2 regions of the Streptomyces sp. V4I23 genome follow, and region 1 is predicted to be linked to the other one. Evidence: riboswitches for the same ligand, from Rfam matches in the RefSeq annotation. Region 1 holds a riboswitch; the other holds the start of a gene.

Evidence for each region. A riboswitch is a leader RNA that binds a small molecule or an ion and turns the genes downstream of it on or off. The one in region 1 is predicted to bind S-adenosylmethionine.
Region 2: it holds a riboswitch for S-adenosylmethionine, as region 1 does, so the genes downstream of both, QFZ82_RS28705 (aminotransferase class V-fold PLP-dependent enzyme) here and thrC (threonine synthase) in region 1, are expected to answer to the same signal.

Annotation. Positions count from the first base shown of each region.
Region 1 is NZ_JAUSZW010000004.1:4,378,988-4,383,666, reverse strand. Features, by position in the region: gene groL (chaperonin GroEL) at 1-575, opposite strand, end outside; gene QFZ82_RS22245 (cold-shock protein) at 993-1,196, opposite strand; gene QFZ82_RS22240 (MoaD/ThiS family protein) at 1,603-1,878, opposite strand; gene thrC (threonine synthase) at 1,875-3,179, opposite strand; SAM riboswitch class I at 3,197-3,341, opposite strand; gene QFZ82_RS22230 (glucosyl-3-phosphoglycerate synthase) at 3,458-4,399, shown strand; gene QFZ82_RS22225 (hypothetical protein) at 4,438-4,679, shown strand, end outside.
Region 2 is NZ_JAUSZW010000004.1:5,807,259-5,811,937, forward strand. Features, by position in the region: gene QFZ82_RS28695 (cytochrome bc complex cytochrome b subunit) at 1-213, shown strand, start outside; gene trpD (anthranilate phosphoribosyltransferase) at 339-1,403, shown strand; SAM riboswitch class IV at 1,508-1,625, shown strand; gene QFZ82_RS28705 (aminotransferase class V-fold PLP-dependent enzyme) at 1,833-3,254, shown strand; gene QFZ82_RS28710 (Lrp/AsnC family transcriptional regulator) at 3,327-3,608, opposite strand; partial or broken gene QFZ82_RS28715 (rhomboid family intramembrane serine protease) at 3,605-4,340, opposite strand; gene QFZ82_RS28720 (hypothetical protein) at 4,526-4,679, shown strand, end outside.

The sequences.
Region 1 (4,679 bases):
CGCATACCCTCGGTGAGCTCCAGCTCCAGACCGAAGGTCTGGGACTCCTCGACGGTGATGACGCCTTCCTTGCCGACCTTGTCCATGGCCTCGGCGATGAGCTCACCGATCTGGGTGTCGGCGGCGGAGATGGAGGCCGTGGAAGCGATCTGCTCCTTGGTCTCGACATCCTTCGCCTGCTCGAGCAGGGCGCCGGAGACGGCCTCGACGGCCTTCTCGATGCCGCGCTTGAGGGCCATCGGGTTGGCGCCGGCGGCCACGTTGCGCAGACCCTCGCGGACGAGCGCCTGGGCGAGAACGGTCGCGGTGGTCGTACCGTCACCGGCGACGTCGTCCGTCTTCTTGGCGACTTCCTTGACCAGCTCGGCGCCGATCTTCTCGTACGGGTCCTCGAGCTCGATCTCCTTGGCGATGGACACACCATCGTTGGTGATCGTGGGGGCGCCCCACTTCTTCTCGAGGACGACGTTGCGACCCTTGGGGCCAAGGGTGACCTTGACGGCGTCGGCGAGCTGGTTCATCCCGCGCTCGAGACCGCGCCGTGCCTCCTCGTCGAACGCGATGATCTTGGCCATGTGAAGTGGTCCTCCCGGACTGGGGTGGATTGCTTCGGATCGCATTCGGCGCCCGCGACGGACGGCCTGCGCGCCGTGTGGTTCCTTGCCCCACCCGGCCTGCGGACCTCACCGACCCGATCCAAGTTCTGTCACTCTCACTGGGAGAGTGCTAACGCCAATGATTAGCACTCGCCCCCGGAGAGTGCAAGCGCCTCACGCTCACGGCGCACGGCGGGCGGCCCTCACGGCGCACGGCGGGCGGCTCTCACGGCGGCTCTCCCGGCGGCCCTCACGGCGGCTCTCACGGCGGCCCTCACGGCGAGGGCCACGGCGGACCTCGCGACGAAGCACGAGGGGCCCGCGTCCCGGTCTGTCGGGATGCGGACCCCTCGTGCGTGAGTGCGTCGGTGGCCGAACGCGCCTGGATCAGTTGGATCAGACGGCGAGCTTGACCATGTCAGCCTGCGGACCCTTCTGGCCCTGCGAGATCTCGAACTCGACTCGCTGACCCTCTTCAAGGGTGCGGTATCCGTCCATCTGGATCGCACTGTAGTGGACGAAAACATCCGCACCACCGTCGACCGCGATGAAGCCGTACCCCTTCTCCGCGTTGAACCACTTGACGGTGCCCTGAGCCATGCCTAACTCCCCTATTACTGGCCCTTGCACAGGACCGCACTTCGCGGACCCGGGTCAGACCTCACCCCAGCAGGAGGGGTGTGCGCCGGAACGCGTCGACCGCGGCTGAATGTATCTGCCCAACTGCCCTCTGCAACAGGTCAATCGGACGAGAAATCTGGGCAGGACCGATCGGCCGATCCATGCGAATTCATTGAATTCCGGGGCAAGTCGGGCCCGGCAAAGTGCCACTTTCGACGCAATTCGATCGCTTACTTTGGCGCATTCTTGTGGAGCGGGAACGCATTGCCGAGCGGCCGGCGGAGGGGGCTTCCCAGACTCTACCGCGCTCAACCATGCAGAATTGCCCCCTCCGCTTCTCTCGCGGAGGGGGCAATACCGATAACGCGGGGTGACGCGGAGGAGATCAGCCGCCGGCGACGGCGGGGATGATCGAGACGCCCGCACCGTCCGGCGTCGCCGTCTCCAGGCCCTGCTCGAAGCGGACGTCGTCGTCGTTCACGTACACGTTGACGAAGCGGCGCAGCTTGCCCTGGTCGTCCAGGACGCGGGCCGCGATGCCCGTGTGGTTCTTCTCCAGGTCCGCGATGACCTCGGCCAGGGTCGCGCCCTCGGCGGGAACCTCGGCCTGCCCGCCCGTGTACGTGCGGAGGATGGTGGGGATACGGACGTTGACGCTCATGCGAGGCCAGCCTCTCGGAAAGAGTCCAGGTTGGGTCGGATGACAGCGGTCATACCCGTCGTGGGCGCCACCGCGTCGAGGGTCTTGAGGCCGTCACCCGTGTTGACGACGACCGTGGTCAGGGACGGGTCGATGGCACCGGCCTCGATCAGCTTCTTCGCCACACCGAGGGTCGTGCCGCCGGCGGTCTCCGTGAAGATGCCCTCCGTGCGGGCCAGCAGCTTGATCGCGTCCACGATCTGCTCGTCGGTGACGTCCTCGACCGCGCCGCCGGTGCGGCGGCAGATGTCCAGGACGTACGGGCCGTCGGCCGGGTTGCCGATCGCCAGGGACTTGGCGATGGTGTCGGGCTTCTGCGGCTTGACCACGTCGTGGCCCGCCTTGAAGGCTACGGACACCGGGGAGCAGCCCTCGGCCTGGGCGCCGAAGATCTTGTAGGGCTTGTCCTCGACCAGACCCAGCTTGATCAGCTCCTGCAGCCCCTTGTCGATCTTGGTGAGCTGGGAGCCGGAGGCGATCGGGATGACGATCTGGTCGGGCAGCCGCCAGCCGAGCTGCTCGCAGATCTCGTACGCGAGCGTCTTGGAGCCCTCGGCGTAGTACGGGCGGAGGTTGACGTTCACGAAGCCCCAGCCCTCGCCGGCGGGGTCTCCGATGAGCTCGGAGCAGAAGCGGTTGACGTCGTCGTAGTTGCCCTCGATGCCAACCAGTTCACCGCCGTAGACCGCGGCCATGACGACCTTGCCCTGCTCCAGGTCGTGCGGGATGAACACGCAGGAGCGGAGGCCGGCGCGGGCCGCCGCGGCGCCGACCGCGCCCGCGAGGTTGCCGGTGGAGGAGCAGGAGAGGGTGGTGTAGCCGAAGGCGCGGGCGGCCTCCAGGGCCTGGGCGACGACGCGGTCCTTGAAGGAGTGCGTCGGGTTGCCGGAGTCGTCCTTGACGAAGAGCTTGCCGGCCTCGACGCCCAGCTCACGGGCGAGGTTGTCGGCCTGGACGAGCTTGGTCCAGCCGGGGTTCAGGTTCGGCTTGTCCGCGACGTCGGCCGGGACGGGCAGCAGCGGGGCGTAGCGCCAGATGTTCTCGGGGCCGGACTCGATCCGCTCGCGCAGGGCCTCGGGGTCGCCGCTCGGCACGTCGTACGCGACTTCGAGCGGCCCGAAACAGACCTCGCACGCGAAGATCGGACCGAGGTCGAACCGCTCGCCGCACTCGCGGCAGGAGAGCCCGGAGGCGGGGCCCAGGTCGACGGATCCGGTGGAACCAGCGGAGCCGTTGGTGGTGGCGACAGTCTGCACAGCCATGGAGGCGAGGCCCTTTCTCCTCATCTTCCCCGCGGCGCATCTCGCCGCGAGACGGAATTGGCACCTTCCCTAGCCGTGAGCCTCGCGCGATGTGCGCAGAGATCGGCTGGAGGGTTGCCGGGGCTTCAACGGGCCGTGTCCCTCTGCCCCTCTGGATGAGCGGTATTCGGTTGTCGGCGCGGTGACCCCGACATGCGGCGGTCATGCGCGTTGTTCAAGACTGTAACCGAACCCCTGGACGCTTGAGATGGTCGTCCGATCCGCGAGATGGAGATCACGTGCTGGATGAGGTGGAGCGCTGGCTCGCCCGACGGTCCTGGTCGGTGGCCGACCGCCCTCTCGGCCGGCTGCTGGCCGCCAAGAAGAACACCACGGTGAGCGTGGTGCTGCCGGCCCTGAACGAGGAGGAGACGGTCGGGGAGATCGTCTCCTCGATACGCGACGCGCTGATGTCGGGCCCCGTTCCGCTGGTCGACGAACTGGTGGTGATCGACTCGGCGTCGAGCGACCGCACGGCCGAGGTGGCCGCCGCGGCGGGCGCGCGGGTGGTCCACCGGGACGCCGTCCTGCCGCGCATACCGGCGGTGCCGGGCAAGGGCGATGTGCTCTGGCGGTCACTGATGGTGACCACTGGTGACATCGTGTGCTTCGTCGACGCGGACCTGCGCGAGTTCTCCCCGGACTTCGTCGTCGGGATCGTCGGGCCGCTGCTGACCGACCCCGAAGTGCAGTTCGTCAAGGCGATGTACGACCGCCCGCTCGGCTCCGCCCCCGCTCAGGGAGGCCGGGTGACGGAGCTGGTGGCGCGGCCGCTGCTGAATCTGCACTGGCCGCAACTGGCCGGTTTCGTCCAGCCGCTGGGCGGCGAGTACGCGGCCCGGCGCTCCCTGCTGGAGCAACTGCCGTTCCCGGTCGGTTACGGAGTGGAGCTGGGCCTGCTGGTGGACGCCCTCAACCTGGTGGGACTCGACGCGCTCGCACAGGTCGACGTGGGCACGCGCAGGCACCGCCACCAGGACGGGCAGGCCCTTGGCCGGATGGCGGCGACGATCTACCGCACGGCGCAACTGAGGCTGGCCCGCGGCCATTTGGTGCGGCCCGAGCTCACCCAGTTCGTGCGCGGCGAGCACGGATTCGAGCCCCGGGACCACCCGGTGGACACCGAGGAGCGGCCGCCTATGCGCGAGATCGGTGAGTACGCGGCGCGTCGCGCGGCATAAGCCGGGACCTCCGTCCCTTTTGTCTAACTTTCCTATGTATGAACCTCATGGACCTCACCGACTTCATGGACGTCATGCGCGGGATCCAGGGCACGGCGCCGGCCCTGGCCGCCGAGGGGCCGCGGTACACCGGTGAGCCGGCCCGCACCGGTTCCACCGCCGAGCAGCTGTGGCTGCTCGGCGGGGTCGCACTCAGCCTGACCGCGGCGGGCGTGGTCGCCGTCGCGGCCGCCCGTGGCCGGAAACGTGACACTGACCCGCGGCGCGGCCGCACGCACGT
Region 2 (4,679 bases), 1.4 Mb from region 1:
CAGGCCGACCGGTACAAGCTGACCGCGCACGAGCAGTACAAGCCCGCCGAGATCGGCCCGACGGTCGACGAGAACGGTGTGCGCCGCAAGATCGGCCGTATGGAGAAGCTGCGCGTCAAGCTCAGCAAGGGCTACTACGGCGGCGACAACCAGGTCGCCAAGCCCACGGTCGACGAGTACAAGGAGATCACCAGCGGCCACGGCCACCACTGATCACCTGACCTGTCGGTCGCCACAGCGCGGGCCCCGTCCATCGAATGGACGGGGCCCTTCGCTGTGCCCCGGGGCTGGATAGGGTGGGTGCCATCCTTATCGGCTTGTGGACCCAGGAGTGGACCATGAACGTTGTGACCCCGGTTGGCGGCGACAGCGTGGCGGCCCACTCCTGGCCGAGCGTGCTGAACGCCCTCCTCGACAACCGCGACCAGAGTGCCGACGCCACCGCGTGGGCCATGGACCGCATCCTCAGCGGCGAGGCCACCGACGCGCAGATCGCCGGCTTCGCGGTGGCCCTGCGGGCCAAGGGCGAGACCGTCGAGGAGATCTCGGGCCTCGTACGGACCATGTACGAGCACGCCAACCTCATCGAGGTCCCCGGCCCCAGTGTCGACATCGTCGGCACCGGCGGCGACGGCGCGAAGACGGTCAACATCTCCACCATGTCCGCGATCGTCGTCGCCGGTACGGGCGCGAAGGTGGTCAAGCACGGCAACCGGGCCGCCTCGTCGGCGAGCGGGGCCTCGGACGTCCTGGAGAAGCTCGGCGTCAATCTGGAGCTGACCCCGCAGCGCGTGGCCGAGGTCGCCGAGGAGGCCGGGATCACCTTCTGCTTCGCGGTGAAGTTCCACCCGGCACTGCGCCATGTCGCCATGGCCCGCAAGGAACTCGGCATCCGCACCGTCTTCAACTTCCTGGGCCCGCTCACCAACCCGGCCAAGGTCAGGGCCCAGGCCACCGGCGTCGCCGACGCCCGGATGGCGCCCATCGTCGCCGGCGTCCTCGCCGAGCGCGGCTCCTCCGCGCTGGTGTTCCGCGGCGACGACGGGCTGGACGAGCTCACCACGACCGCGACGTCCCGCGTGTGGAGGGTCCGGGACGGCGAGGTGACCGAGGAGGCGTTCGACCCGCGGGACCTCGGTATCGACCTGGTGCCCGTGGAGGCCCTGCGCGGCGCCGACGCCTCGTACAACGCCGACGTGGCGCGCCGCCTGCTCGGCGGCGAGACCGGCCCGGTGCGGGACGCCGTCCTGCTCAACTCGGCGGCAGCGCTGGCGGCGCTGGAGCCGACCGACGGCACGCTGAACGAACAGCTGGCGGCCGGTATCGCGCGGGCGGCGCAGTCGATCGACTCGGGCGCGGCGCGGGCGGCGCTGGAGCGCTGGGTGACGGCGAGCAACGCGTGACGTCCGGCGGAACGACGCACCACGGGTGAGTCCGGCAAGGGCGCGGTCCACTATGCGGACCGCGGCCTTGCGCCATCCGAGACGTATGGCAGGATGCTCTCCAAGGTCATGAGTGACAGCGATTACGGCCCCGGCCCGCTGTCCGGCAACCCTCCGTCCGTGGCGGGGTGCCCCGGGTGAAGACCAGGCCGCAGGCAGCGAGGTCTGTGGCAAGCGCGGACCCCTTCCAGCCCTGGGGTCCTGGTCCTCGAGGAGCTGTCTCGTGAGCAAGCGAATGCGATAGGGCGTTCCGCCCCTTCTTCACCACACCTCCGTGCGGGATGTCCGCGCGTCGAGGTCTTTCCCCGTACGCCGTTGCACAGCTGCGCTGTTGCGCCGTCGCGGGGCCTGTCGAAGCCAACTCGCCTTTTCCTGCCGGGAGATACCGTCATGTCCGCACGCCCTGTCGCCGCCGCCGCCACCGCCACCGCCTCCGCCGCCGCCACCGCCTCCGCCGCTGCCGCCGCCGACTGCGACCCCTGCTGCTCCGCGCCGCTGCCCGTCCTCGGCCGGGACGTCACCGTCCCGCTCGTGACCGGCGGCGAGGTCACGTACGCCGCCCTCGACTACGCGGCCAGCGCCCCGGCGCTCCAGCGCGTGTGGGACGACGTCGCCGCGTACGCCCCCTACTACGGCAGCGTGCACCGGGGCGCCGGATACCTCTCGCAGCTGTCCACCGACCTGTTCGAGAACAGCCGGGCCACCGTCCACTCCTTCCTCGACTGCCGGGACGGTGACCAGGTCGTCTTCACCCGCTCCACCACGGACTCGCTGAACCTGCTCGCCGCCGTGCTCCCCACCGACTGCCAGGTCTTCGTCTTCGAGACCGAGCACCACGCGTCGCTGCTGCCGTGGAGTGATGCGCGCGTGACGTACCTGAATGCGCCGCGCACCCCGGAAGAGGCGGTACGGACGCTGGAGCACGCGCTCGCCGAGCGCGACCCTTACGGTCCGGCGCTGGTGTGCGTGACCGGTGCGTCGAACGTGACCGGTGAGCTGTGGCCCGTGAAGGAACTCGCCGCCGCTGCCCATGCGCACGGTGCGCGCATCGTGCTGGACGCCGCCCAGCTCGCGCCCCACCACCTCGTGTCCGTACGGGAGTTGGACGTCGACTGGGTCGCGTTCTCGGGGCACAAGCTGTACGCGCCGTTCGGTTCCGGCGTGCTGGCCGGCCGCGCCGACTGGCTCCAGGACGCGGAGCCGTACCTGGCGGGCGGCGGCGCGTCGCGGAAGGTGGCGCGGCGCGCGGACGGCGGCGTGGACGTCGAGTGGCACACGACGGCCGCGCGCCACGAGGCCGGTTCGCCGAACGTGATCGGCGTCTACTCGATCGCGTCCGCCTGCAAGGCGCTCACGGAGGCCGGCTTCGACACGCTGGTCGAGCGCGAGCAGCACCTGATCGCGAAGGTGCGCGAGGGGCTGGCGGAGGTGCCGCAGGTCCGCGTCCTGTCGCTCTTCGGCGACGACGCGCCGCGCGTCGGCGTCATCTCGTTCGTGGTGGACGGCTGGAACAGCTCGCACTTCGCGGCGGCGCTGTCGGCGGAGTACGGGATCGGCGTCCGGGACGGCCTGTTCTGCGCCCACCCGCTGGTGCGCACGCTGCTCGGCAGCGACCCGCAGGAGGTCGGCGAGTGCGGTGCGCCGGAGGCGGAGCCGGGGGAGCAGTCGCTGAACGCGATCCGCGTGAGCTTCGGCGCGGGCACGCCGGACGAGCATGTGGAGCGTTTCGTGGGGGCGGTGCGGGAGCTGGTGCGCGAGGGCGCGAAGTGGACGTACCGCACGGAGGACGGCCGCTGCGTCCCCGCGGTCTGAGTCAGGGGGCGGCGCAGCCGGGTGCGCCGCCCTCCCCCATAGCCCTGCGGGCATGGGAGGTGCCCCCAAGCGCTACGCGTCGAGGCCGATCGCGAACGCAGCCTCCAGATCGTGCTGCGAGTACGTGCGGAACGCCACGTGCGTGTCCGTCGCCTCGACGCCCGGGATCTTGCTGATGCGGCCCGGAATCACGTCCGCCAGGTCGTCGTGCTTCGCCACGCGCACCATGGCGATCAGGTCGTACGTGCCGGTCACGGAGAAGACCTCGCTGACGCTGTCCAGCGCCGCGATCGACTCGGCGATCTCGGGGATGCGGTCCACACTGGTCTTGATGAGCACGATCGCGGTGATCACGGTTGGCTTTCTCCCTCGGTGGCCGCTGCAGATGTCCTCACTCTAGTCCCACCCCGGAATCGGCCCCAGGCGTAGAGGAAGCCCGCCGAGAACCCCGCGAGGTGCGCCAGGTACGCGACCCCCGGGCCGCTGCCGCGCCTTCTGGGCCGCCAGCCACTGAAGGACGAACCAGAAGATCAGCACCGCCCACGCCGGGAATCGCAGCGGCAGGAAGAAGAGGAACGGGTACAGGCTCGTCACCCGCGCCTTCGGGAACAGGAACAGGAACGCGCCCAGCACTCCCGAGATCGCCCCGGACGCGCCCACCAGCGTCTGCGCGGATTCCGCGTTGGCCACCGCGTACGCGAGCAGGGCCACGTAGCCGGCGCCCAGGTAGAAGAGGGCGAACTCCGCACGCCCCATGCGTTCTTCGGCCATCGTGCCGAAGACGTAGAGGAAGAGCATGTTCCCCAGCAGGTGCAGCCAGCTGCCGTGGATGAACAGGGCGGTGAAGGGCGTCAGGAGCGCGCGGGGCGATCCGGTCAGGAGGTCCGCCGGGATCACGCCCCAGCGTTCGAAGTACGCCTCCTGCGCCGCGAGCAGGGCGTCGCCGAGCCCGTGGGAGGGGTCGAGGCCGGAGACCGGGCTGACGACGAAGATCGCGCAGCACAGTGCGATCAGGCCGTAGGTGACGACCGGCCCCTTCGCCGCCTCCCGGACCATGTCCCGTGCCCTGCCCCACCTACTGATCATGGACAGAGCATGGCGTAGCGGGACCGAACGGTACAGAGTGCCTCGCCGTGACCACGGCGCCCTCCCTCGAGCTCCGGTCCGCGTGAGCATCGGGTGCCCCCATGCCCGTAGGGTTACAGGCAGTACATCCGCAGTTCGAGGGCGCACCGCGGCACAGGACCCGCACGACGGAAGAGGACGGCACGATGACGACGGTTCCCTGGCCTACCGCCGAGACCAGGTGGCGCTGCACACTCTGCGGCAACCTCACACGCTTCGACGTGACGCGCTCGTCCAAGGTCGTCGAGTACGTCCATCTGGACCTTGCCGGCGAGCCGACCGTCGAGGAGCGCGAGGTGG